DNA from 3 places in the Mycobacterium shunyiense genome. Region 3 is predicted to be linked to each of the others. Evidence: predicted binding sites of a transcription regulator. Region 3 holds the regulator's gene; each other region holds the start of a gene.

Region 1 (3,387 bases), 210 kb from region 3:
TGCCAGTGGATGCGGCCGGTGTCGGGGTCGACGCTGGTGGTCCAGCCCAGTCCGACGAGGCGGTTGTCAGGACCGCAGCTCAGGGCGAGGGCGGGGGCGTCGGTGCGTCCGCCGTGTCGCCAGTCGGCTTTGGCATGGTGCGCCTCGCAGTAGTCTGCCGGTGCGGTGCAACCTGGGCGGGTACATCCGCGGTCTCGGTTGTAGAGCAGGAGCCGCTGCGCTTTCGTGGCCAATCGTTTGGTGCGGGCCATGTAGAGCGGTTCGGCGGTGTGGTGGTCGTAGACGACGAGGTAGTGGTAGCTGTGCGATGCCAGCCGGAGGAGGTCTGTCATCGGCATCCGGATGCCCGCCCCGGTGACGGCGATGCCGGCTCCGGCTTCCAGTTCGGCCAGGGTGGTGGAGACGACCACGGTGACCGGGAGGCCACCGTGCTGGCCCAGCCGTTTGGACATCAGTAGTTCGCGCAGCGCGGCTTTGAGTGCGTCATGGTTGCGTTGCGCCTGGGTTCGCGTGTCGCGGTCGGCGGCGGCCTGCTGCTCTTGCTGAGCATGCTGGTCTGGCGATGTGGCGGTGGTGCCGGCGGCAGCCGCTTCGGGCTCGGCTTCAACGTCAGCGGCCTCGGCATCGGGGGCATCTGGAATGTCCAGTGGGTTGGGTGTCGGGTTGTGGACCGGTTGTGGGTCATTGGGGTTGTTGATGCCCGGTGCGCCCCACACGCCGGTGACGGTGGTCAGATACGACGCAGTCTCGGGGTCCAGCCAGCCCTGCACGTGCACCAGTCCGTCGGCATCTTGTTTGCCGATACGCAGCCCACGCAGGTGTGCTGCGACATCGGGACTATCGCCGTCCTGGTTCAGCAGGTACAGAAGTTTGTCGGCAGCGGCCTTGAGGGTTTCGGGAGTGTCGCGGGTCGCCGCGGCCACCAGGTCCGACTCGATGGAGGCGAGTTCGGTTGGGCCGACGTACTTTTCCGCTTCCGCCACCGTGTGGCGGATGATCGTGATGTGTTCGGTGTTGATCGACCCTGACCGAAGCGCCTCCGCGCATGCAGGCAGCGTGGGCTCCAACACCTCGCCGGTGAGGCCATATCGGGGCCCGAGATCTGCGGCCGCGGCCACTCGGCGCGAGGCTTCCTTGCGGCTGATCCGCATCCGGGTGGCAAGGACGTCAGTCCATGACTTTCCGCCGATCTCGCGTGGACTGGTCCGAGCCGTCAGCGCCGACTGGATGCGGTGATCGACCGTCGCCTGCGCGCGGGCCTGCCGCTCGCGCTCGGACTGGATAGCCAGTAACTCCGCAGTGTCGAACCCGGTGAAATCGACATCGAGGAGCGTCGTGGTCGCGGCCAGGTGGTCGGCCAACGCGGTCTGTGCCGCGCCCCGGTTCTGCGCCAACCCGACCTTCATGTATCGAACACTAGTTCGATTGACCGACAAGAATTCGCTGTTTGGGACCGATGTGGCCAAAGTGGCCAAAGTTTTTTGAGCCGGCCCGCCGGCGGCCCCGAGCCTGCCCAAACGACGTTTCGATCATCGCGATTTGTAAATTCTCCGCACGGCCGAGGTGGCGCAATGAGAGCCGCGACGGCAGTTTCGCCAGGTACCGAACGTCGGCAAGCGGCGCAATCAGTTAACCTGCGTAAACGGCAGATTCGCCGCACTGCGACACCCTGAAATCGCCGCTTACCGTGAGTGCGTGTCGTCGCAGCCCGAAGCCCATCCCATATCGCTGCCGAGTCGTCGTGCGCGTGCTGATCAAGCCCGCCAGGTGGCCGACGTTCTGCGCCACCAGATCTACGAAGGCACCTACGACCGGGCGCTGCCGTCCGAGGCGGACTTGGCTGCCGAGTTCTTCGTTTCCCGCAACACCATCCGTGAAGCCCTGGCCGTCCTCAAGAACGAAGGTCTGATCGACCGCGGCACCAAGGTCGGCACGCACGTGGCGGCCAGAAAATACGACCACGGCCTCGACGCGTTGGTGGGGCTGAAGGAAACGTTCAAGGACTACGGCGACGTCCGCAACGAAGTGAGGGCCGTTCAGCGGCTGTCGGCCCCGCCTGCGGTGGCCCGCAAGCTGGCGCTCGAGCCCGGTGCGCAGGTCGTGTTCATCGAGCGCCTGCGCTACCTCGCCGATCTGCCGGTGTCGCTGGATCTGACCTACCTGGCTCCTGAGATCGGTGAGCAGGTGATCGACCATCCGCTGGAGAGCAACGACATCTTCGCGCTCATCGAACGGGTCAGCAGGCGCCGGCTGGGCGGGGCAAGCCTTGCCCTGGAAGCGGTTTCGGCTGACGCGCACACGGCCGCGATGTTGCAGGTGCCCGCCGGATCAGCCCTGTTGATGTCGGAACGGCTGACCAGTCTGGATGACGGCACGCCCGTCGACCTGGAGTACATCAGGATGCGTGGTGACCGAATCACCATGCGAGGCAACCTTGTTAGGAGAGACGCATGACACTGGTCAATCAGCGAGCCGATGTCCCGGTGACCATCGACGAATCCCTGTGTATCGAGGGCTGCACACTGTGCGTCGACGTGTGTCCGCTGGATTCGCTGGCCATCAATCCCGAGAACGGTAAGGCCTTCATGCACGTCGACGAGTGCTGGTACTGCGGGCCCTGCGCGGCTCGCTGTCCCACCGGCGCCGTCACCGTCAACATGCCCTATCTCATCCGCTAGAGGACCCGATGTGAAAACAGCCCTGATCGCCCTCACCGCCGGTCTCACGCTCGCGACCGCTGGTTGCTCCCTGGACTCGGCGACGAAATCGGCCGATACCGTCGACGTCGTCGTCGGCTACCAGTCCAAGACCATCAACACGGTGACCGCCGGAACGTTGTTGCGCGCCCAGGGATACCTGGAGCGCCGCTTGGCCGACATCACCACCCGCACCGGCACCAAGTACAACGTGACGTGGCAGGACTACGACACCGGAGCGCCGATCACCGCGCAGATGGTCGCCGAGAAGATCGACATCGGGTCCATGGGTGACTACCCGATGCTCATCAACGGGTCCAAGACGCAGGCCAACGAACGCGCCAAGACCGAGATCGTCTCGGTCACCGGGTACAACCCGAAGGGTGCGCTGAACATGGTTGTGGTGGCGCCGGATTCACCGGCAAAGTCGTTGACCGATCTGGCCGGCAAGAAGGTCTCGGCCAGCGTCGGATCCGCCGGCCACGGCATGTTGGTGCAGGCGCTCGGCAAGGCCGGCGTCGACGCCAAGACCGGTGTGGAGGTGCTCAACCAGCAGCCGCAGGTCGGCGCCTCCTCGCTGGAATCGGGTCAGGTTCAGGCACTCTCACAGTTCGTCGCCTGGCCCGGGCTGTTGGTCCAACAGGGCAAGGCCAAACTGCTCTACGACGGAGCCGAGTTGAACTACCCGACC
Region 2 (3,387 bases), on a different contig from region 3:
CATCTTGGCGACGTATCTGCTGATCGCTGTCGCGGTCATGATGTACGCCGGTGTCGGGGAAACCGATCTGGGGCTGGGCAATCCGGACAATGCCGAGAACGTTTTCGCCGCGTTGGCGGATCCGGTGCTCGGCACCTATGCCGGGCCGCTGCTGTTTTTGGCGATCCTGGCTTCGTCGGTGGCCAGCCTGCAGACCACGTTCCTGCCTGCCGCACGGGCGATGTTGGCGATGGGCGCCTACAAGGCGTTCCCGCCGCGTTTCGCCGAGGTCAGCCCACGCTATCTGGTGCCGGTGTTCGCAACCGTCACCGCCGGCGTGGTCACCGGGGTGTTCTACACCGTGGTGAGCCTGCTCTCCGAGAGTGCGCTGCTGGATACCATTGCCGCTCTTGGCATCATGATCTGCTGGTACTACGGCATCACGGCGTTTGCCTGTGTCTGGTACTTCCGCCGTGAGCTGTTCGACAACGCCCACAACATGGTGTTCAAGTTCCTGTTTCCACTGCTCGGCGGAATCGTGCTGGCTGCGGTCTTCGTGATCTCGATCAAGGAGAGCATGGACCCGGAGAATGCCAGCGGCGCGGCGATCGGCGGCATCGGCCTGGTGTTCTTCATCGGCTTCGGCGTGCTGATCCTCGGTGCCGTGCTGATGATGGTCTGGCGGTCTCGCAGTCCCGCGTTCTTCCGGGGCGAAACCCTGCGGTACGACACGCCTTCACTCGTGGAGTAGAGCCCACCCCGGGACCGCGAAATCAACGAAATGGTCGCCCCCAGAAGGTTTTGCGACCACAGCGTTGATTTCGCGGTGAAGGTGCGGCTCAGCCGGCCGCGCCGCCGATGCCGGAGTTGCCCTTGTTGTGTGCCAGCTCGAACGGATCCAGCAGGTCCCACACCGTGGTCACGGCCTGGACCTTGAGTTCGGCGCCGGGCTCCTCCAGGTTGATCAAGTCGGCGATGATGTCGTAGCCGTAGTACACCGCTGACCCCGGCGGCGTGGTCTTGATCAGCTCGTTGATGATGGTCTGCCGGGCATCTCGCGCGGCGGGATCGTCACCCAGCGCGGGGGCCAGGCTGGGCAGAATCTTGCTGATCGGGATCACCGCGTTCACCCACGGCACGATCTGGGTGCCCCGGTAGATCTGCTCGGTCGCCTCGCGCACAAGCGGTTTGAGCTCGTTCGGCGCGGCGCCCATCAACGCATCCCGCAGATTCAGGATCTCGGGGGGAATGTCTTTCGGCTCGGGATCATTGTCGCGCAGCGGGTTGGGGTCCCACGGCGTAGCTGCCTGATCCTGGACCGCCGCGACCTTCGGGGTGACCGAGGTTTTGCTCGTCGGCTGCGCGACTGTCCGGGTATCCGGCTTTTCCGCCACCACGGGCGCCGGCTTGAGAGTTGCGGCCTGCTTGGGGGAGAACAGGTCCTTGAGCTTGGCGACCTCGCCGGCCTCGAACTCCTCGGCAGTGGGCTTCGGTTTGGGCGCGGCGGCCACCGGCTTGGCGGACTTGACGGTGTCGGTGACCTGGGCAGCGGCTTTGTCGATCTTGCCGGCACGCTTCTCGAGGTCGTCCCTGACGTTTTCTTTGACCTTGGCCAACGGGACCTTGGACAACGGCTTGGGGCGCTTGACCTCGCCGGCCTTGGCAACTCCGCGCTTGGGCCCGGCGTTGACGTGCTGGGATGTGCTGCCGGTCGACTCCTTGGGCGCACCGTCCGTCGAATCAGCGTGAGCAGTGCCCTGGCCGGCCACGGCGATCGCCGCGCCGACTCCTGCCGCCACCGCGACACCACCGACATAGCCGATGTATTTCGTTGACGCCATTGCCGTCCTTTCACAGCCGATCCCCAGCCCAGAGGCATCGTAGGGGGCTACGGCGTGATCGGCATCTCTTGGGTTGCATCGGGCTACACCTGGTGCCGCATACCGACCAGGCATCGAACAGACGTTCGATACACTGGTGAAGTGGGATGGCACAACGGGCCGCCGAGCTGGTCGGAGATGGAGCGGGTACTCACCGGCAAGCCCCGCCGTTCCGGCCTGCCATTGGGGCCCGCCGGCGACGGTGGGGACAGCCCGGCCTGGTCGCGCAAACGCGGCAGCTACCAGCCACCCGAGGTTTCCCGCACACCCGGCTCGGTGCCGTATGCCGAGCTGCACACGCACAGCGCCTACAGCTTCCTCGACGGGGCGAGCACGCCGGAGGAGTTGGTCGAGGAGGCGGCCCGGCTGAACCTGCGGGCCATCGCGCTGACCGATCACGACGGGCTCTACGGCGTGGTCCGGTTCGCCGAGGCGGCCCGGGAGTTGGACGTGGCCACGGTGTTCGGCGCCGAACTGTCGCTGGGGAACGTTCCCCGCACCGAGGATCCGGACCCACCCGGCCCGCATCTGCTGGTGCTGGCCCGCGGCCCGGAGGGGTATCGGCGGTTGTCTCGCGAGATCGCCAAGGCACACCTGGCCGGTGGTGAGAAGGGTAAGCCCCGCTACGACTTCGACGGGCTCACCGAGGCTGCCGGTGGGCACTGGCACATCCTCACGGGCTGTCGTAAAGGCCATGTCCGCCAGGCACTCTCGGAAGGCGGTCCGGAAGCTGCCGCCGCCGCGCTGGCGGATCTGGTGGACCGGTTCGGGGTCGACCGGGTCAGTATCGAACTCACCCATCATGGCCATCCATGTGACGACGAACGCAATGCCGTCCTGGCCGGGCTCGCGACGCGGTTCGGGATACCGGTGGTGGCCACCACCGGTGCGCACTTCGCGGCACCCGACCGAGGCCGGCTGGCCATGGCGATGGCGGCGATCCGGGCCCGCAACTCGATGGACACCGCGGCGGGCTGGCTGGCCCCGCTCGGCGGGTCCCACCTGCGTTCCGGGGAGGAGATGGTCCAGCGGTTCGGTACTGAGATCGTGACGGCCGCAGCCAATCTCGGTGAGCAGTGTGCCTTCGGCCTGGCGCTCATCGCTCCGCAGCTGCCGCCGTTCGACATCCCGGCCGGGCATACCGAGGACAGTTGGCTGCGGCATCTGGTCATGGCGGGAGCAGCCGAACGCTACGGGCCCGTCGACAATGCGAAAAAGGCCTATTCGCAGATAGAACACGAGTTGCGCATCATCGAGCAGCTGAAGTTTCCCGGCTATTTCCTGGTGGTGCACGACATCACCCGGTTCTGCCGGGACAACGACATCCTGTGTCAGGGCAGGGGATCGGCGGCCAACTCGGCGGTCTGCTACGCGCTCAAGGTCACCAACGTCGACCCGATCGCCAACGAGTTGCTGTTCGAACGGTTTCTGTCCCCGGCCCGCGACGGGCCGCCCGATATCGACATCGACATCGAATCGGACTTGCGCGAGAACGTTATCCAGTACGTCTACGAGCGTTACGGCCGTG
Region 3 (3,387 bases):
GGCGATCTGGGGTTCCCGACCGCCGGCGAGTCCGAGGGCGGATTGGGACCCAACAGCCGGATCAGCACCTTCGCCGCGGCCGACAACCCCGTCATCTTCTGGACTCCCGACTACGGCGCGGTGATCGTGCGGGGCGCGATGAACGCGGCCTGGGAGAAGCTCGGCGGGGCGAAGGGAGCGCTGGGCGCCCCGATGGCCGACCAGACCGAAGACGGCGGTGTCATCAGTCAGCGGTTCAGCGGGGGAGCGATCTCGTGGGACCGCGACGCCAACAAGTTCACCACCGAGCCGTCGAAACTCGCCTCCGAATTGAGCGGGCTGCAGGTTCCTGGACTCGACCAGACCCCGGCGGCCGGTCCGCAGCCCTCCGACGCGGACAGCAAGAAGCCGTTCTCCTGGCATTGGAGCTGGTGGTGGCTGATCGCGGTGATCCCGGTCGTGCTGCTCGCCGGGTTGATCGTGGGGGCCGCGCTGTGGCACCGTCGGCGCGCCGGTGGCGATGACGACTTCGACCACGATCCGTTCGACGACGACTACGACGGCGGACCGGGCGATTCGTCCTACGACGAGGGTCGATATGACGACGCGCGCTACGGTTCGCGTGGGTACGACCACGATGAGTACCGCGACGGCGGTGACTCCGACGCGGCCAACGGCTACGGGCCGAGCGCCGCGTACGGCGACGCCGCGACGGCACGGTTTGCCGGGCCCGGCGAGGAATCATCAGGCGCGGCATCTCCGTACGACGGCCCCACCGATATCGCCATTCCGGTCAGTCAATGGGCCGCTCCGCACGGATCGGCCAGTGGGTACGGGGCGCCGGGCGAGGAGGAGGAACCGCCGGAGGATTCCTCGCGGTTGGTCGGGGAGCAGGGTTTCGACGACTTCGGCGACGATGACGACTTCGAAGACGACTATGAAGATGACGACTTCGAGGACGACGACTTCGACGACGAGGATCTCGATACGCCCATTGATGCCGACTTCGAAGAGGTCGCCGAGGGCGACGATGTCGACGACATCGAGGCGGAACTCGTGGACGAGGACCTGGCGGATACCGGGTCTATGCCCGGTCCGGTAGGCGGAGTGCGTGAGGCGCAGGGTTTCGCGGGCCTGGGTGGCCTGACAGTGCCGAGCGATCAGGACAACGTCGACACCGCGCCGACCCGCGTCATCACCGAGGCCGAGGCCTACAGCAGCGAGGCGCACAGCGGGCGCCACGCCGCCATCGAGCTCGACGAGATACCCAGTGCCACCGCCATCCATCTGCCGTTGGAGGACCCTTACCGCGCGCCGGAGGGTTATCCGATCAAGGCGGACACGAAGTCCGGACGGTACTGGGCACCCGACAGCGCCGAGTACGACGACGCAGTAGCCGAAATCTGGTTCGCCAGTGAGGAATTCGCCCGCACGAACGGGTTCGTGCGGACGGACTGAGGAAGCGGGCCCGGCAGCCGTCAGGTGCGGCCGGGCCCCTCACCCGGTCAGATCTTGCGAATTACGGTGACGACCTTGCCGAGCACCGCTGCGTCGTTGCCCGGGATCGGGTCGTATGCCGGGTTGTGCGGCATCAACCACACCTGACCGCGGGTGCGCTTGAACGTCTTGACGGTGGCTTCGCCGTCGATCATGGCTGCCACGATGTCGCCGTTGTCGGCCACGCTCTGCTGGCGTACCACCACCCAGTCGCCGTCACAGATGGCGGCATCGACCATCGAGTCGCCGACGACCTTGAGCAGGAACAGTGAGCCCTCGCCGACCAATTCGCGGGGCAGCGGGAAGACGTCCTCGACGGCCTGCTCGGCCAGGATGGGGCCGCCTGCGGCGATACGCCCGAGCACCGGCACGAACGTCGGCTCGGGTAGTGCGTCGGAGCCGGCCACGTCGGTGGACACCAGTGCTGCGGCCGTCGGATCGTCGGCGGCGCGCACATCGACGGCGCGCGGGCGGTTGGGATCGCGGCGCAGGTAGCCCTTGCGTTCCAGGGTGCGCAACTGGTGGGCGACCGACGAGGTCGAGGTCAGTCCGACCGCATCGCCGATCTCGCGGATGCTGGGCGGGTAACCGCGAGTGGTCACCGACGCGCGGATCACGTCGAGAATGGTGCGTTGCCGGTCGGTGAGGCCGCCCTCGGCCCGGCGTGGGCCCGCGCCGTCCGATCCGGCCGGGCTTTCCGTGTTGCCGTCCCTGCTGCGGTCGTCGCTCATGGGCCGAATGTAGTCCCTGATCGAACATTAATCAAACATGTGTTCGAGGCGTGTTGTGGGCGTGTCTGCTGGTGGAGCGCACGGGGTGGCAGTTCGGGGCCGTCCCCGCGGTCGGTGGCCGGAACTTGTCGGTGCCCTGTTCTATCGTTTGGCAACAGTTCGATCACATGTTCTATCAATCGAACACCTGAGCGAGTATGTTCGAACACAAGAGCGAAAGAGTCCACCGAAAGGCAGTCAGATGGCGATCATCGATATCCCCGCCGATAGCCGCTCCCGTGCTGTTCGGGCCGTGCCGCAGTCCTCACCGCAGCGGGCCCGTGCCAGGGGTGCCGCAGGTGCTGCGGGTACCAGGGGCAGCGCCACCTTCGGTACCGGTGTGGCCCGGCCGGTGCGCCGGGTGCAGCGGGTGCAGCGCCCGCGCCACGCCCGACCCGCCGCCGGCACGGTCCACTACCGCGGAACCGGTGTGCTGATGTCGCGGGCGTCGCACCGCAGTCGGCCCATCACTCCGCTGACCACGGTGTTACTGGCCCTGGTCGCCGCCGGTATCACGGTGTGGCTGGGCCTGGTGGCGCAACTCGGCGGGGTGATGGGGGCGGAGAACCCGCAGCCGGCCGAACTCGCGGTGGTCCAGGTGAAGTCGGGGGAGTCGCTGCAGCAGGTGGCACGCCGGGTCGCCCCGGATGCTCCGGTGGCCCGGGTCGTCGAGCAGATTCGTGACCTCAACCAACTCGACTCCGCCGCGGTCGACGCCGGGCAGACACTGCTCGCGCCGGTTGGCTGAGCAGCGCAATGTCCGCTGAATCGTCCTGGCAGGCAGCATCACTGGCCGGTGTCGGCGTGAGCACCTACATGCCACTGGACCCGGCGGTGAGTCTGCCTAGGGCATCGCGGGTACGCTCAAGGGCGCTCGAACTACTTGTCCGGCGGCATGACGAAGGAGCGGTAATGCATTGTCCGTTCTGTCGTCATCCTGATTCGCGTGTGGTCGATTCCCGCGAGACCGACGAGGGACAGGCCATCCGACGCCGGCGGTCGTGCCCGGAGTGTGGACGTCGGTTCACCACTGTGGAGACCGCGGTGCTGGCTGTGGTGAAGCGCAGCGGGGTGACCGAACCGTTCAGCCGGGAGAAGGTCATCCGCGGAGTGCGCCGGTCCTGTCAGGGCAGGCAGGTCG

Evidence for each region. Region 3 encodes LexA, which represses DNA repair genes until DNA is damaged. Its sites were predicted from a motif close to CGAACANNTGTTCG; they were not measured.
Region 1: AC4ELS_RS23775 (HNH endonuclease signature motif containing protein) is a predicted target of LexA. The motif match lies at 1,411-1,424, and genes of this name have one in related genera.
Region 2: AC4ELS_RS22800 (error-prone DNA polymerase) is a predicted target of LexA. The motif match lies at 1,935-1,948, and genes of this name have one in related genera.

The regions. Positions count from the first base shown of each region.
Region 1 is NZ_JBZDPT010000043.1:116,731-120,117, reverse strand. It holds gene AC4ELS_RS23775 (HNH endonuclease signature motif containing protein) at 1-1,406, opposite strand, end outside; gene AC4ELS_RS23770 (GntR family transcriptional regulator) at 1,696-2,454, shown strand; gene AC4ELS_RS23765 (4Fe-4S dicluster domain-containing protein) at 2,451-2,678, shown strand; gene AC4ELS_RS23760 (ABC transporter substrate-binding protein) at 2,689-3,387, shown strand, end outside.
Region 2 is NZ_JBZDPT010000040.1:304,590-307,976, forward strand. It holds gene AC4ELS_RS22790 (APC family permease) at 1-730, shown strand, start outside; gene AC4ELS_RS22795 (hypothetical protein) at 819-1,820, opposite strand; gene AC4ELS_RS22800 (error-prone DNA polymerase) at 1,962-3,387, shown strand, end outside.
Region 3 is NZ_JBZDPT010000043.1:327,355-330,741, reverse strand. It holds gene AC4ELS_RS24850 (LGFP repeat-containing protein) at 1-1,437, shown strand, start outside; gene lexA (transcriptional repressor LexA) at 1,485-2,207, opposite strand; gene AC4ELS_RS24840 (LysM peptidoglycan-binding domain-containing protein) at 2,449-2,994, shown strand; gene nrdR (transcriptional regulator NrdR) at 3,159-3,387, shown strand, end outside.